2 regions of the Acidovorax sp. NCPPB 3576 genome follow, and region 2 is predicted to be linked to the other one. Evidence: predicted binding sites of a transcription regulator. Region 2 holds the regulator's gene; the other holds the start of a gene.
The links. Region 2 encodes LexA, which represses DNA repair genes until DNA is damaged. Its sites were predicted from a motif close to ACTGTATNNNNATACAGT; they were not measured.

Region 1 (7,493 bases), 1.3 Mb from region 2:
GGTCTCCGCCGTGCCGGCTGCGTTCAGCACCGACACCGTGCTCTTGTTATCGACGCTGCGCACCACGACGCGGTACTTGACCGGCGCTGCGGCATCCGACGAGCGGCCCAGCAGCTTGCCGAAGAAGCCCGGGTCCTTCTTCTCGGTGGGCTCGACATAGCGCACGAAATACACACCCTGGGCGCGGTCGCGGTCTTCCACCGTGAAGCCGGTGCGATCCAGTGCCAGGCCGACACGGCGCCAGGCGCGGTCGAAGTTTTCGTCCAGTTCGACCACGGGCACATTGCCCTGGCGTGCCATGCGGGCCGTGGGCACTTGCTGCGCGGGGGCGGCGGCGATGGCGCGGGACTGCTCCTGGCTCACGCCCAGCTTGACCATCAGGCGGCGCAGGAATTCGGTTTCCAGTTCCGGATCGACCGGACGGGGCTGCCAGACGGTGCTTTCCTTCTGGGCGGAGGTATAGACCTCGACCATGCCACGGTGGCTGATGAAGATCTCGGTACTGCCGTTGGGGCCGCGTTCCAGTCGGGTGCGGAACTTGTCGCGCTCGCCGGTGGAATAGACCGAGTCGAACATCTTGCCGATGGTGGAACGGATGATGTCCTGCGGCAGCTTGGCGCGGTTTTCGGCCCAGTCGGTTTCCATGATGCCGAGGTTGGCCTGGTCCTGCACCAGCACGAAGCCGTTCTCGGTCCAGAAGTCGCGCACCGGGTCCCACAGGGTGTCGGCGGGGCGGCTCACAACCAGCCAGCGCTGGTTGCCGTCGCGTTCGATGCGCACGTCGCCGATGGTGCGGGAGGCTGCATTCACCGAGCCCGCAGGCTTTTGCGACTGGCCGGCCTCGAAGGCCGCTGCCGACACCACGCCGCCGGGCACTGCATAGCGCGAATCGCGCGAGATCTGGTTCAGGTCGGGCGGCACTTCGAGCGTCGCCCCCTTGGTGGCGCTCTTGTAGTCGATCTTGTCGTTCTCCAGGACGGAGCAGGCGGACAGGGCCATGGCAAGGCCCAGCAGGCCCAGTCGGTTGATAGCGTTCACGCGGAAATCCTCTTTGGTGTCTGGGGAGAGCGGGGCAGGCAGGGCGGCTGGATCACAGCAGCCCGCTGGCGCGAAGGGCGGCTTCGACCGCGGCTTCGTTGCCTTGGCTGAGCGGAGTCATGGGCAGGCGCATCGCGCCGCCGCACCGGCCCAGGCGGTGCATCGCCCACTTCACCGGAATCGGGTTGGCTTCGACGAACAACTGCTTGTGGGTGGGCATGAGCTGGAACTGGATTTCCATGGCGCGGCGCACATCGCCTGCGAGCGCCGCCACGCACAGTTCGTGCATGAGGCGCGGCGCGACGTTGGCGGTCACGCTGATGTTGCCCTGGCCGCCGCACAGCATGAGCGCCACGGCCGTCGGATCGTCGCCGGAGTACACGGCGAAGCCCTTGGGCACATCACGGATCAGCCATTGCGCGCGTTCGATGTTGCCGGTGGCTTCCTTGATGCCGATGATGCCGGGCACCTGCGCCAGGCGCAGCACGGTGTCGTGCAGCATATCGGCCACGGAGCGGCCGGGCACGTTGTACAGCACGATGGGCAGGTCGCCCACCGCTTCGGCGATCGCCTTGAAATGCTGGTACTGGCCTTCTTGGGTGGGCTTGTTGTAGTAGGGCACCACCTGCAACTGCGAGTCGGCGCCGACCTTCTTGGCGAAGCGGGCCAGTTCGATGGCCTCTGCCGTGGAGTTGGCGCCGCAGCCGGCCATGATGGGCACGCGCTTGGCGGACTGCTCGACGGCCACGCGGATGATTTCGCAGTGTTCTTCGACGTTCACCGTGGGCGACTCGCCGGTGGTGCCCACCACGCCGATGCAGTCGGTGCCTTCGGCGATGTGCCAGTCGATCAGTTGGCGCAGGGTGGGATAGTCCACGCTGCCGTCCTCGTGCATGGGGGTGACGAGGGCGACGATGCTGCCGGTGAGAGAGCTGGGAGGGGTCATGTCCGCGGTGGAAAACGGGTAAAGGAGCATTCTAACTAGAGCGGCGGTGCGAGCCGGTGGCGCGCCGGTGCGGCACCTTCGGCACCTTCGCGGGGCCGGACCGCTGCGATGCGCTGGACGAAGCGCTCCGGCGCATCGAGGAAGCCATCTTCATAGGCCACCGTGCACAGACCCGCGCAGGCCTGCAGCAGTTCCCCGGGCCGCAAGAGAAAGTCCGGCCGGGCCGGGCGGCCGACGGTTTCGTTGCCCGCGGCGAAGGTTTCGTACAGCAGCACGCCGCCGGGCGCGACGCTGGCCGCCAGCGTGGGCAGCAGCGGCCGCCACAGGTATCGGGTGACGACCACGGCGCCGAAGGTGCGGCCCGCAAAGGGCCAGGGACCGGCTTCGATGTCCGCGCAGAGTATTTCGCCCAGGCCTTGCAGCGGCGCCAGCGCTTCGTGGTCGCGGTCCACGCCGGTCACGGGATGGCCGCGCCCGTGGAGCCAGCGCAGGTGCCGGCCGCTGCCGCAGGCCACGTCCAGCACGCTGGCGCCGGGCGGCACGAGGTGGGCCCAGCGCCGGACCCATTCCGAAGGTGGCTCAAGGCCGTGCGTTGTCGGCATTTGCTATGAAAATAGTAGCTGCCATGGCAATGAAATCGCCGGCGTGAAGGCGGTTTGATCCATATTCAGAAGCAGGCCCACAGCTGGTCGGCCATCATCACCACGAAGTCCGGCTCCGCATACAGCAGGAACACGGCGGTCAGCAGCGCCGCGCCGACGGCACCCCACGCCCACGCCCTGCGAACGCGGGCCGTGCGCACGGCGCCGGCATGGCCCGGCTGCGGGCTGGGCGAGGGGTGCGGGGTGGATGGCATGGTTCCTGAGCGCCTTTCAAGCAGAAGCCGGTTGCGGCGCCCGGTGGATCGGGCTTTCCTTGACTGGCAGGTTCACCAGCCCGGCCAGCACGCCCAAGCCGATGGACAGATACCAGACCAAGCTGTAGCTGCCCGTGGTGTCATACAGATAACCTCCCAGCCACACGCCCAGGAAGCTGCCGATCTGGTGGCTGAAGAACACGAATCCGCCCAGCATGGACAGGTGCTGCACGCCGAAGATCTGCGCCACCGTGGCGTTGGTGGGCGGGATGGTGGACAGCCACAGCACGCCCATCACCGCCGAGAACACGTACACCGACAGGGGCGACAGCGGCACCAGCAGGAACACGCTGATCGCCACGGCCCGCGCGAAGTAGATGAAGGCGAGGATGTAGCGCTTGGGGTTGCGCTGGCCCAGCGTGCCGGCGATGTAGGTGCCGAACACGTTGAACAGCCCGATCAGCGCCAGCGCGTAGCTGGCCACCTGCGGCGACATGCCGTGGTCCTTGAGGTAGCTGGGCATGTGCACGCCGATGAACACCACCTGGAAGCCGCACACGAAATAGCCCGCCGTCAGCATCAGGAAGCTCGGGTAGCGCAGCGCCTCGCCCATCGCCTGGCCCACCGTCTGCGATCGCTGGGCGGCGGCGCGGCCCTGAAAGCCGGGCTCGCGCAGGCCGAAGGCCAGCGGCACGATCAGCAGCACCATCGCGGACAGCACCAGCAGCGCCTCCTGCCAGCCCAGGCGCACTATGAGCTGGCCTTCCACCGGCACCATCAGGAACTGCCCGAACGAGCCGGCCGCCGCCGCCACGCCCATGGCCCAGGAGCGCCTCTCCGGCGCGATCTGCCGGCCCAGCACGCCGTAGATGATGGCGTAGGTGGTGCCCGCCTGCGCCGCGCCGATCAGCACGCCGGCCGTCAAGGCGAAGAGCGCCGGCGTGGGCGACAGGGCCATGCCGACCAGTCCCAGTCCGTACAGCACCGCCCCGCCGATCAGCACCCGGAACGCGCCGAACCGGTCGGCCGCCATGCCCGCGAAGATGCCGAAGCAGCCCCAGGCGAGGTTCTGCACCGCGATGGCCAGCGCGAACGACTGGCGGGTCCAGCCCATGTCCTGGGTGATGGGCTGCAGCCACAGCCCGAAGCCGTGGCGGATGCCCATGGACAGCGTGACGATGGCGGCGCCGCACACCAGCACCTGGACCATGGACAGTTTTTTGGGGTCTTGAGGCATCCGGCAAATGTATCCAAGGCGGACCATTCGCGCGTGCGCCTTGGCGACCGATTCCGTGGCGGACATCCGCTGCGACCAGAAAGGGGCTGGGTTTATATCCAGCCCATCCGGCCCTGCGGCACTACAATCCGCCCCCATGGCAGCCAAACCCTCCTCCACCCCGCCAAGCGAATACTCCGAAGGCTCGATCCGCGTCCTCAAGGGACTGGAACCCGTCAAGCAGCGCCCGGGCATGTACACCCGCACCGACAACCCGCTGCACATCATCCAGGAAGTGCTGGACAACGCGGCCGACGAGGCGCTGGCCGGCCATGGCAAGAAGATCAAGGTCACGCTGCATGCCGACGGCTCGGTCAGCGTGGAAGACGACGGCCGCGGCATCCCGTTCGGCCTGCACCCCGAAGAAAAGGCCCCGGTGATCGAACTCGTGTTCACCCGGCTGCACGCGGGCGGCAAGTTCGACAAGGGCTCGGGCGGCGCCTACAGCTTCTCGGGCGGCCTGCACGGCGTAGGCGTTTCGGTGACCAATGCGCTGGCCCTGCGGCTGGAGGCCAGCACCCACCGCGAGGGCAAGGTGGCCCGCCTGGTGTTCGAAGGCGGCGACGTGACCGAGCCGCTGGTGGCCCGCCCGCTCGCGGCCGGCGAGCGCAAGCAGGGCACCACGGTGCGTGTGTGGCCCGACGGCAAATACTTCGAGGCGATCGCGCTGCCCATGGGCGAGCTCACGCACCTGCTGCGCAGCAAGGCGGTGCTGATGCCCGGCGTGTCGGTCTCCCTCGTGAACGAGAAGACGCGCGAGACGCAGACCTGGCAGTACAAGGGCGGCCTGCGCGACTACCTCGGCCAGACCTTGAACGCCGACCCGGTGATCCCGCTGTTCGAGGGCGAGGGCTTTGCCGACCGCCACCACGAGAGCTTTGCCGAAGGCGAGGGCGCCGCCTGGTGCGTGGCCTTCACCGAGGACGGCCATCCGGTGCGCGAGAGCTACGTCAACCTGATTCCCACCAGCGCCGGCGGCACGCACGAAAGCGGCCTGCGCGACGGCCTGTTCAATGCCGTCAAGAGCTTCATCGAGCTGCATTCGCTGCTGCCCAAGGGCGTCAAGCTGCTGCCCGAGGACGTCTTCGCCCGCGCCAGCTACGTGCTGTCGGCCAAGGTGCTGGACCCGCAGTTCCAGGGCCAGATCAAGGAGCGGCTGAACTCCCGCGATGCGGTGCGCCTGGTGAGCGGCTTCGTGCGCCCGGCGCTGGAGCTGTGGCTGAACCAGCACGTCGATTACGGCAAGAAGCTGGCCGAGCTGGCCATCAAGGCGGCGCAGACGCGCCAGAAGGCCGGCCAGAAGGTCGAAAAGCGCAAGGGCTCCGGCGTGGCCGTGCTGCCCGGCAAGCTCACCGATTGCGAGAGCCGCGACCTGGCCCACAACGAGGTCTTCCTGGTCGAGGGCGATTCGGCCGGCGGCAGCGCCAAGATGGGCCGCGACAAGGAAAGCCAGGCCATCCTGCCGCTGCGCGGCAAGGTGCTCAACACCTGGGAGGTGGACCGCGACCGGCTCTTCGGCAACACCGAGATCCACGACATTTCCGTGGCCATCGGCGTGGACCCGCATGGCCCCAATGATTCGCCCGATCTCTCGGGCCTGCGCTACGGCAAGGTCTGCATCCTGTCCGATGCCGACGTGGACGGCTCGCACATCCAGGTGCTGCTGCTCACCCTGTTCTTCCGCCATTTTCCGAAGCTCATCGAGACGGGCCACATCTACGTGGCGCGCCCGCCGCTGTTCCGCGTGGACGTGCCGGCGCGCGGCAAGAAGCCGGCTTCCAAGATGTATGCGCTGGACGAGGGCGAACTGGTGGCCATCCTCGACAAATGCGCCAAGGACGGCGTGGCACGCGAGAAGTGCCAGATCAGCCGCTTCAAGGGCCTGGGCGAGATGAACGCCGAGCAGCTGTGGGAAACCACGCTCAACCCCGACACCCGCCGCCTGCTGCCCGTGCAGTTGGGCGATATGGACTTCGCCGCCACCGAAGGCCTCATCACCAAGCTGATGGGCAAGGGCGAGGCCGCCGCGCGCCGCGAACTGATGGAACTGCACGGCGACGCCGTGGAAGTGGACATTTGAGCCATGGCCTGGCGTGATCGGTTCGGGGGTTTGGGCCTTTTTGGCCTCTGGCGCATGATTTGCGCCGGCATGCTGCTATTGTTTTTGCAGCAAACGGCGCGCGCCGACCTGTGGGCCTATGTGGACGAGCGCGGCGTGACCCACTTCGCGGCCGAGCCGGTGGACGCGCGCTACGGGCTGTTCTTTCGCGGCAATGATTTCGACTCCACCCGCGACGGCCCGGCCGCGGCATCCGCGGGCGCCAGCGCGGCCACGCCGTCCGGCGCCCGGCTGCTGGCGTTCTTCGACATCTCCCCCGACTACAAGCGCGTCAAGCACCACCTGCGCGCATCGGCCAGCCAGAACGGCGTGGACTACGAACTGCTGCAGGCGCTGATCGCCACCGAGTCGGGCTTCGACGCGCGCGCCGTGTCGCCCAAGGGCGCGGTGGGGCTCATGCAGCTCATGCCGGCCACGGCGTCCCGCTTCGGCGTGGCGGGCGAGGCGCGCCGGTCGGTGGAGCAAAAGCTCACCGAGCCGGCCATCAACGTGTCTGCCGGCGCGCGCTACCTGCGGCACCTGCTCGACCTCTTCGATGGCCGCACCGACCTGGCGCTGGCCGCCTACAACGCGGGCGAGGGCGCCGTGCAGCGCGCCGGCAACCGCATTCCGGCCTACCGCGAAACGCAGAACTACGTGAAAAGCGTGCTGGGCCTGTATGCCCAGCTCAAGCCACCCGCCCCGCTGCTGGCCCACCGGGCCGCGCCGGGCCGCGTGCGCATGGAACTGGGCAGCGGCCCGGACGAAACCTCTCCCTCCAGCGCTGCGGCCGGCCTGCCGGCCCGCAACGTCGGCGCCCCGCGCGCCCCTTGACCTTCGATTTCCCGAATGAGCGACCAAACCCCTCTCGATCTTGCCCCGCCCGAATCGGACGACAACCTGAGCCTGGCCGGCTACGCCCAGCGCGCCTACCTGGAATACGCCCTGTCCGTGGTCAAGGGCCGCGCGCTGCCCGACGTGTGCGACGGCCTCAAGCCGGTGCAGCGCCGCATCCTCTATTCCATGGACCGCATGGGCCTGGGGTATTCGGGCCCGACCCGCAACGTGGCCGCCAAGCCGGTCAAGAGCGCCCGCGTGGTGGGCGACGTGCTGGGCCGCTTTCATCCGCACGGCGACCAGTCGGCCTACGACGCGCTGGTGCGCCTGGCGCAGGATTTCAACCAGCGCTACCCGCTGATCGACGGCCAGGGCAACTTCGGCAGCCGCGACGGCGATGGCGCCGCGGCCATGCGCTACACCGAGGCGCGGCTGTCGCGCA
Region 2 (7,493 bases):
CACCAAGGGCTCGCTTACCTTCAACAGGGAACGGCAGGAGCTTGTGTCGCGCAGCGCCCGGCTGGCCTACCCGGTGCGCGACGGCATTCCTGTCCTGCTCGAAAATGAAGCGCGTACCCTGACGGACGAGGAGCTGGAGGCGTGACCTCCCCCGCCACGCCATTCACTGTCCTGATCCCTGCGCGGCTGGCCTCCACGCGGCTGCCCGACAAGCCGCTGGCCGACATCGCCGGGCTGCCCATGGTGGTGCGCGTGGCGCAGCGCGCGGCGCAAAGCCGGGCCCACCGCGTGGTGGTGGCCGCGGACGACGCCCGCATCCTCGCGGCATGCCAGGCCCATGGCATCGACGCCTTGCTCACGCGATCCGACCATCCCAGCGGTAGCGACCGCCTGGCGGAAGCCTGCGAGCAGCTCGGTTTGGCAGGCGATGACATCGTGGTGAACGTGCAAGGCGACGAACCGCTGATCGACCCTGCGCTGATTAAAGCCGTCGCCGAGCTGCTGCCGGCCCGCACGGAGGCCAGCATGGGAACCGCGGCCCACGCCATCGAGGCTTTGGCCGACTATGCCAACCCCAATGTCGTGAAGGTCGTGCTCGATGCCCGCGGACTGGCGCATTACTTCAGCCGGGCACCCATCCCGCATGCACGCGACCATGCCGGCACTGCCTGGTGGGCGAACGGCACCGATGGCGCCTCGCCGGGCGTGCCAACAGGCTACTCGCCGCTGCGCCATATCGGCATCTACAGCTACCGCGCCTCGTTCCTTCGCCAATTTCCGGCCCTAGCCCCCGCACCGACGGAAGCCGTCGAGGCGCTGGAGCAACTGCGAGCCCTGTGGCATGGCCACCGCATTGCGGTCCACGTCACGGCCTCCGCACCCGGCCCCGGCGTAGATACACCGATGGATCTGGAACGCGTTCGCACACTGTTTTCGTAGGGATTTCAGAGTCCCCACCGTGTCAGGAAAGCGCGCGGACACGCGTGCTATCCTTGCCCGCGATCAGAGTGCCGCATCCCGGGCCGGAGGCAAGCCCGTGGCCAGTGGCGCCAGCCGAATTCAACACTTAGAGGATATCCATGAGACTGATTCTTTTGGGCGCACCCGGCGCCGGAAAGGGCACGCAGGCCGCATTCATCTGCCAGAAATACGGTATTCCGCAAATCTCCACCGGTGACATGCTGCGTGCGGCCGTCAAGGCGGGCACGCCGCTGGGTCAGCAGGCCAAGGCCGTCATGGATGCGGGCGCGCTGGTCAGCGATGACCTCATCATCCATCTCGTGAAAGAGCGCATCGCCCAGCCCGATTGCGCATCCGGCTTCCTGTTCGATGGCTTCCCCCGCACGATTCCGCAGGCCGATGCGATGAAAGCGGCAGGCGTCAAGCTCGACTATGTGCTGGAGATCGACGTACCCTTCGATGCCATCATCGAACGCATGAGCGGCCGCCGTTCCCACCCCGCCAGCGGCCGCACCTACCACGTCAAGTTCAATCCTCCCAAGGTGGAAGGCAAGGACGACATGACCGGCGAAGACCTCATTCAGCGCGAAGACGACAAAGAGGCCACCGTCAAGAAGCGCCTCGATGTGTACAGCGCACAGACCCGTCCTCTGGTGGATTACTACTCCAGCTGGGCGAAGGCCGATCCTGCGGGAGCTCCCAAGTACCGCGCCATCAGCGGCACCGGCAGCGTGGAGGAAATCACCCAGCGCGCGCTGGCCGCTTTGGCCAGCTGATCGGGCCAGCGGATTTCCGCCTGACGACCCGCACGGCACCGCCGCCGCCGTGCCCGAAACGCCCCGCCCGTCAGCGGGGCGTTGTCTTTTCATCGCTGGCGAGCGCGCGCCAGCAGTTCGAGCAGCAGAGTGATTCGGGCCTTCACCGGGCTCAGGCCCTCCGAGTGAGGCAACGTGTCTCCCGGTTTTGGCAGCACCCGTCCCAGCGCGCAACGGGTGGCCACGCGCACTTCCACTCCGCTCGCATGGGCGCGCTCCAGCGCACTTCCGAGGGCATGGTGCAGCGTGCCATTGCCCGTCGCCGCCACCACGATGCCATCCACGCCTTCCCGCACCATCAAATCGACGATGCGGCCATCCGCGCCGACATGGCTCGTGAGCACCTCGACCCGGGGCCAGACGAAGGTGTCGGCGACGTGCCGAAGGGCGCCTGGCTTTGGCACCGACGGGGCCGGCCAGCCACTGGCCAGGCGGACAGTCCCCTCCTCCACCCAGCCCAGCGGGCCTGCTTCTCCTGAACTGAAGGCATCCACCTTGTAAGGATGCACTTTCTGAACATGCCGCGCCGTGTGGATCGTGCCTGCCACGACGGTCATCACGCCCCGTGCCCCGGGCGTCGCGGCCAGGACAACCGCGTCGAGCAGATTCTGCGGCCCGTCAGGCACCATGGCGGAGGCCGGCCGCATGGCGCAGGCCAGCACCACCGGACGGTCGGCAGCCAGGACCGAATCCAGGAACCAAGCCGTCTCCTCCAGCGTATCCGTGCCGTGCGTAACGACCACGCCCCGCACGTCAGGGTCGGCCAAAAGTTGCGCGCACCGATGGGACAGTTGCCGCCATACGGCAAATTCCATGTCCTTGCTGTCGATCTGCGCGATCTGCTCGGCTTCGATCCGGCCGCCGGCTGCCTGCTCCAACCCGGGAATCGCCTCCAACAGTTGGCCGATTCCCACCTGGCCTGCGGTGTAGCCGATGTTGTCCCCCGCCTCCGTTGCGGTGCCTGCGATCGTTCCGCCGGTGCCAAGCACCACGATTTTTCCTGTGCCCACTTGCACGCTCCCAAAAACTGGTTAAAAATACAGTGACTGGATTAATAAACAGGCCTCTCTCTGCCTTTCCGTTCAGCACCGGAGTCACACATGTTCGACAGTCCCAAGCTCACCGCCCGCCAGCAGCAGATCCTCGATCTGATCCAGACCGCCATCTCCCGCACTGGAGCGCCTCCCACCCGGGCGGAAATCGCCGCCGAATTCGGCTTCAAGTCCGCCAATGCGGCTGAGGAACACCTGCAAGCGCTGGCCCGCAAGGGCGTGATCGAACTGGTCAGCGGCACTTCGCGGGGCATCCGGCTTCGCGGCGATGCCGTGCGTTCCATCAATGCCGCCCGCGGCACCCAGTTCAACCTCCCCATCCCCGGCCTGTCGCAACTGTCGCTTCCGCTGGTGGGGCGGGTGGCCGCAGGGTCGCCCATTCTCGCGCAGGAACATGTTGATCAAACCTACAGCGTGGAGGACAGCCTGTTCCAACACAAGCCGGATTACCTGCTCAAGGTGCGTGGCATGTCCATGCGCGATGCGGGCATCATGGACGGCGATCTGCTGGCCGTGCAATCGACCCGCGAAGCGCGCAACGGCCAGATCATCGTGGCCCGGCTGGGCGACGACGTCACCGTCAAACGCCTTCGCCGCACGGCCACCGCCATTGAGTTGCTGCCGGAAAACCCCGACTACCCGGTCATCACGGTGCACCCAGGCGAGCCTTTCGAGATCGAAGGTCTGGCCGTGGGCCTCATCCGCAACACCATGCTGATGTAGCCCGTCGCACACCGCCGCAGGTGGCGGGCGTCTGGCGGTCAGGGGCATGCAGTCCTGGCCAGCCAACCCTGCGGCAGTGTGTTTTCTTTGGCAATCCTGCCTGTGTTCAACCCCCTTGCACCTCGCTGGAGTTTTCACATGGGATTTGCCCTGCTCGCCTTTTCTTCCTTTTCTCAACCGCTGAATGCACTGGCGCGGTGGTTGCGAGCGCCCGCCTGTCGCCCTCTCAGCCCAGGCCAACAACAGAGGGCCGCATCAAGCCGGCCAAGCCGTGTCGTGGAGGTGAAGGCCGCTGTGGCCGCCGCCAGCACTGTGGCCATCGGCCCGGATTCCAGTGGCACGCTCCAACCGCCTTCGGCTTTGCGGAACGGGTCGGACACGCTGCCGTGCGCCGCTTCGGAGGGTTGGGCGGATCACATGCCGGGTGCGACTGCGCTCGCCCAGGCGCCCCGGCGCCTCGCGGTGGTTCGTCACCGGAAGGAGCGATTGGAGCGGCGCGACCTGCCAAGTCAGGCACCCATTCGCGAATGGTCCAGCACCAGTGCCAATGACGGCGCGGCATTCGCAGGCCTCAGCCGTCCACGGCCCGATGGACGCCCATTGCGGGTGCTGGATCGCCGCGGCCCCGGCGCGGCGGCGCGCGTGATGATCTCCGGTCGGATGGCGGATGTTTGTGCCGAGCTGGACCGCCTGGTGCGTGCCGAGGCGGCCATGCAGACGCCGCATTGAAGAACAGGACCGCCCTGCTGCCAACCGTGGCCCCGCCCTCCCTCAGCCCAAGCTTGCCTCGCCATGCTTTAGCTGTTCAGTTGCCCCCAGAGCTTGTCTAGCCGCTTGACGCTCACCGGCTGCGGAGTCCGCAACTCCTGGGCAAAAAAGCTGACCCGCAGCTCTTCCAGCAGCCAGCGCAGTTCCTGCATGCGCGCATCGACCGCGCCCTTGCGTTCGGCCACCAGGCGCCAGTAGCGCTGCTCCTGCGGGCGCAGTTCGGCCAGCTTGGTAGCGTCGCGCGCAGGGTCGGCGCGGTATTTGTCCAGGCGCAGCGTGATCGCCTTGAGGTAGCGGGCAAAGTGCGCCAGCTGCGTCCACGGTGCCGCGGCCAGGAACTGTTTGGGCATGAGGCGCTGCAGTTGCTGCTGTGCGTCCTGCACGGCTTCGGGTGCGTTCTTCGTGTCCTTGATCTTGCGGGCTGCGGCGGCGTACTCCAGCAAGATGGTGCCCGCCAGCCTTGCGACCTCGTTGGCGATCAGGGTAAGCCGGCCGCGCCCCTCGTCCACCCGGCGCTTGAACGCAGCCTCGTCAGTGGGCAGCGGCTCCAGCAGGAAAGCCCGGTCCAGCGCCACGTCGATGATCTGGCTGCGCAGCTCTTCCTGCGTGCCCAGCGGCATGTAGGCCACGGCCATCTTCTGCAGATCGGGAATGTTCTTTTCCAGGTATTTGAGCGCGTCCTTGATCTGCAGCGCGAACAGGCGGCGCAGGCCCGCACGGTGCTTGGCGGCAGCCAGCTCGGGCTCATCGAAGACCTCGATGGTGACGGCATCGCCACCGTCGATGAGCGCGGGAAAGCCGATCAGCGTCTGACCACTTTTGCGGATCTCCATGAGCTCGGGCAGCTCGCCAAAGGTCCAGGCGGTGTGGCGCTGGCCCGCTGGTGCCTGCCCGGCCGAAGCGGCCGAGGGCGCGGATGCGGCCGATGCCGGCCCCGTTGCAGAACCATGGCGTCCCGATGGCGATGGAAATGCTTCATTTTTGATAGCACCCTGCCCTAGTACTATATGCGCTGGAGCCTGTTTTTCTTCTAATCCTTTGCCATCGCCACCCAGCTTGAGTCCTGCCAGGGCCTGGAAGGCGCCACGTGCCTTGGCTCCCCATTCGGCCTTGAGGGCGCCCAGGTTGCGCCCATGGCCGAGCTGGCGCCCGTGTTCGTCCACCACGCGGAAGTTCATGAACAGGTGCGGGCTCAGCATGTCGAGCTTGAAATCGGCCCGCTTGACGTCGAGCGAGGTCTCATCGCGCACCTGCTTGAGCAGCACCTCGACCAGGCTGCCGTGGCCGAAGCGTTCGGGCGTGCCGAGCAGCCCGGCCAGCCGCGCCGCGCTGTCAGGCAGCGGCACGAACCGGCTGCGGGGGCGCTGCGGCAGGCTCTTGAGCAGGGCCTGGATCTTGGGCTGCAGCATGCCGGGCACCAGCCACTCGCAGCGCTCGTCGCTCACCTGGTTGAGCACGAACAGCGGCACGGTGACGGTGATGCCATCGCGTGCGTCACCGGGTTCGTGCAGGTAGCTCGCCGCGCAATCCACGCCGCCCAGCCGCACCGTGCGCGGAAAGGCACTGCCCGTGATGCCCGCCGCCTCGTGGCGCATGAGTTCTTCGCGCGTCAGCTTGAGCAGGTCGGGATTCGACGCGCTTGCCTCGCGATACCATGCCTCGAAGCTGTGTCCGCTGCACACGTCGGCCGGCAACTGCTGGTCGTAGAAGGCGTAGATCAGCTCGTCGTCCACCAGCACGTCCTGGCGGCGCGACTTGTGTTCGAGCTCTTCGACCTTGGCGATGAGCTTGTGGTTGGCGGCCAGGAAGGGCAGCCGGGTTTCCCACTGCCCGCCGATCAGCGCCTCGCGGATGAAGATGTCCCGCGCCGCGTACGGGTCCACCTTGCCGAAGTTCACCCGCCGGTTGTTGTAGATGACGATGCCGTAGAGCGTGGCGCGCTCGAGCGCGTTGACCTCGGCCGCCTTCTTTTCCCAATGCGGGTCGAGCAGCTGCTTCTTGAGCAGGTGCCCGCCCAGTTGCTCGATCCACTGCGGCTCGATGGCCGCGATGCCCCGGCCGAACAGCCGCGTGGTCTCCACCAACTCGGCCGCGACGATCCAGCGGCCGGGCTTCTTGGCCAAGTGCGCGCCCGGGTGCTTGTAGAACTTGATGCCGCGTGCGCCCAGATACCAGTCTTCCTCGTCGCTCTTGACGCCGATGTTGCCCAGCAGCCCGGCCAGCATGGACAGGTGGATCTGCTCGTAGCTGGCAGGGCGGTCGTTGATGCGCCAGCGGTGTTCGGTCACCACGGTCAGCAGTTGCGTGTGGATGTCGCGCCACTCGCGCAGACGGCGCACGCTGATGAAGTTCTGGCGCAGCAGCGATTCGTACTGGCGGTTGCTGAGCTTGTGGCTGGGCGCGGCCGCTGCGGCCTCGGTGGCCGCAGGCGGCGCCACGGCCGCCGCGGCCATGCGCTGCGCCACGGGCAGCACGGCCTGCGAGGGCGCGCCCTTGCGTGCCACCTGCTTTTGCATGCGCGCCGACGGCAGGGTGGGCGCGCCACCGCGCGCTTCGTTGATCCATTTCCACAGCTTGAGGTAGCCGCTGAACTCGCTCTTTTCGTCGTCGAACTTGGCGTGCGCCTGGTCGGCCTGCTGCTGCGCGTCCATGGGGCGATCGCGCACGTCCTGCACGCTCAGGGCGCTGGCGATGATGAGCACCTCGTCCAGCGCCTGGCGCTCGCGCGCCTCCAGGATCATGCGGCCCACCCGCGGGTCGAGCGGCAGGCGCGACAGCTCCTGGCCCATCGGCGTGAGTTCGTTGGATTCGTCCACCGCGCCCAGCTCGCCCAGCAACTGGTAGCCGTCGGCGATCGCGCGGCCCGAAGGCGCCTCGATGAACGGGAACTGCGCCACGTCGCCCAGGTGCAGCGACTTCATGCGCAGGATGACGCCGGCCAGAGAGGACCGCAGGATCTCCGGATCGGTGAACCGGGGCCGGCCGTTGAAGTCGGCCTCGTCGTAGAGCCGGATGCAGATGCCGTTGGCCACGCGCCCGCAGCGGCCCGCGCGCTGGTTGGCGGCGGCCTGGCTGACGGGCTCGACCATCAGCTGCTCCACCTTGCTGCGGAAACTGTAGCGCTTGACGCGCGCGGTGCCTGCGTCGATCACATACCGGACACCGGGCACGGTGA

Region 1: M5C98_RS06665 (DNA topoisomerase IV subunit B) is a predicted target of LexA. The motif match lies at 4,163-4,180, and genes of this name have one in related genera.

What each region holds. Positions count from the first base shown of each region.
Region 1 is NZ_CP097267.1:1,415,101-1,422,593, forward strand. Features, by position in the region: gene bamC (outer membrane protein assembly factor BamC) at 1-1,038, opposite strand, end outside; gene dapA (4-hydroxy-tetrahydrodipicolinate synthase) at 1,091-1,984, opposite strand; gene M5C98_RS06650 (class I SAM-dependent methyltransferase) at 2,020-2,586, opposite strand; gene M5C98_RS06655 (hypothetical protein) at 2,652-2,840, opposite strand; gene M5C98_RS06660 (MFS transporter) at 2,857-4,077, opposite strand; gene M5C98_RS06665 (DNA topoisomerase IV subunit B) at 4,214-6,196, shown strand; gene M5C98_RS06670 (lytic transglycosylase domain-containing protein) at 6,266-7,048, shown strand; gene parC (DNA topoisomerase IV subunit A) at 7,064-7,493, shown strand, end outside.
Region 2 is NZ_CP097267.1:2,724,836-2,732,328, forward strand. Features, by position in the region: gene M5C98_RS12515 (Trm112 family protein) at 1-145, shown strand, start outside; gene kdsB (3-deoxy-manno-octulosonate cytidylyltransferase) at 142-939, shown strand; gene adk (adenylate kinase) at 1,080-1,736, shown strand; gene M5C98_RS12530 (asparaginase) at 1,826-2,791, opposite strand; gene lexA (transcriptional repressor LexA) at 2,876-3,550, shown strand; gene M5C98_RS24710 (hypothetical protein) at 3,689-4,279, shown strand; gene hrpA (ATP-dependent RNA helicase HrpA) at 4,348-7,493, opposite strand, start outside.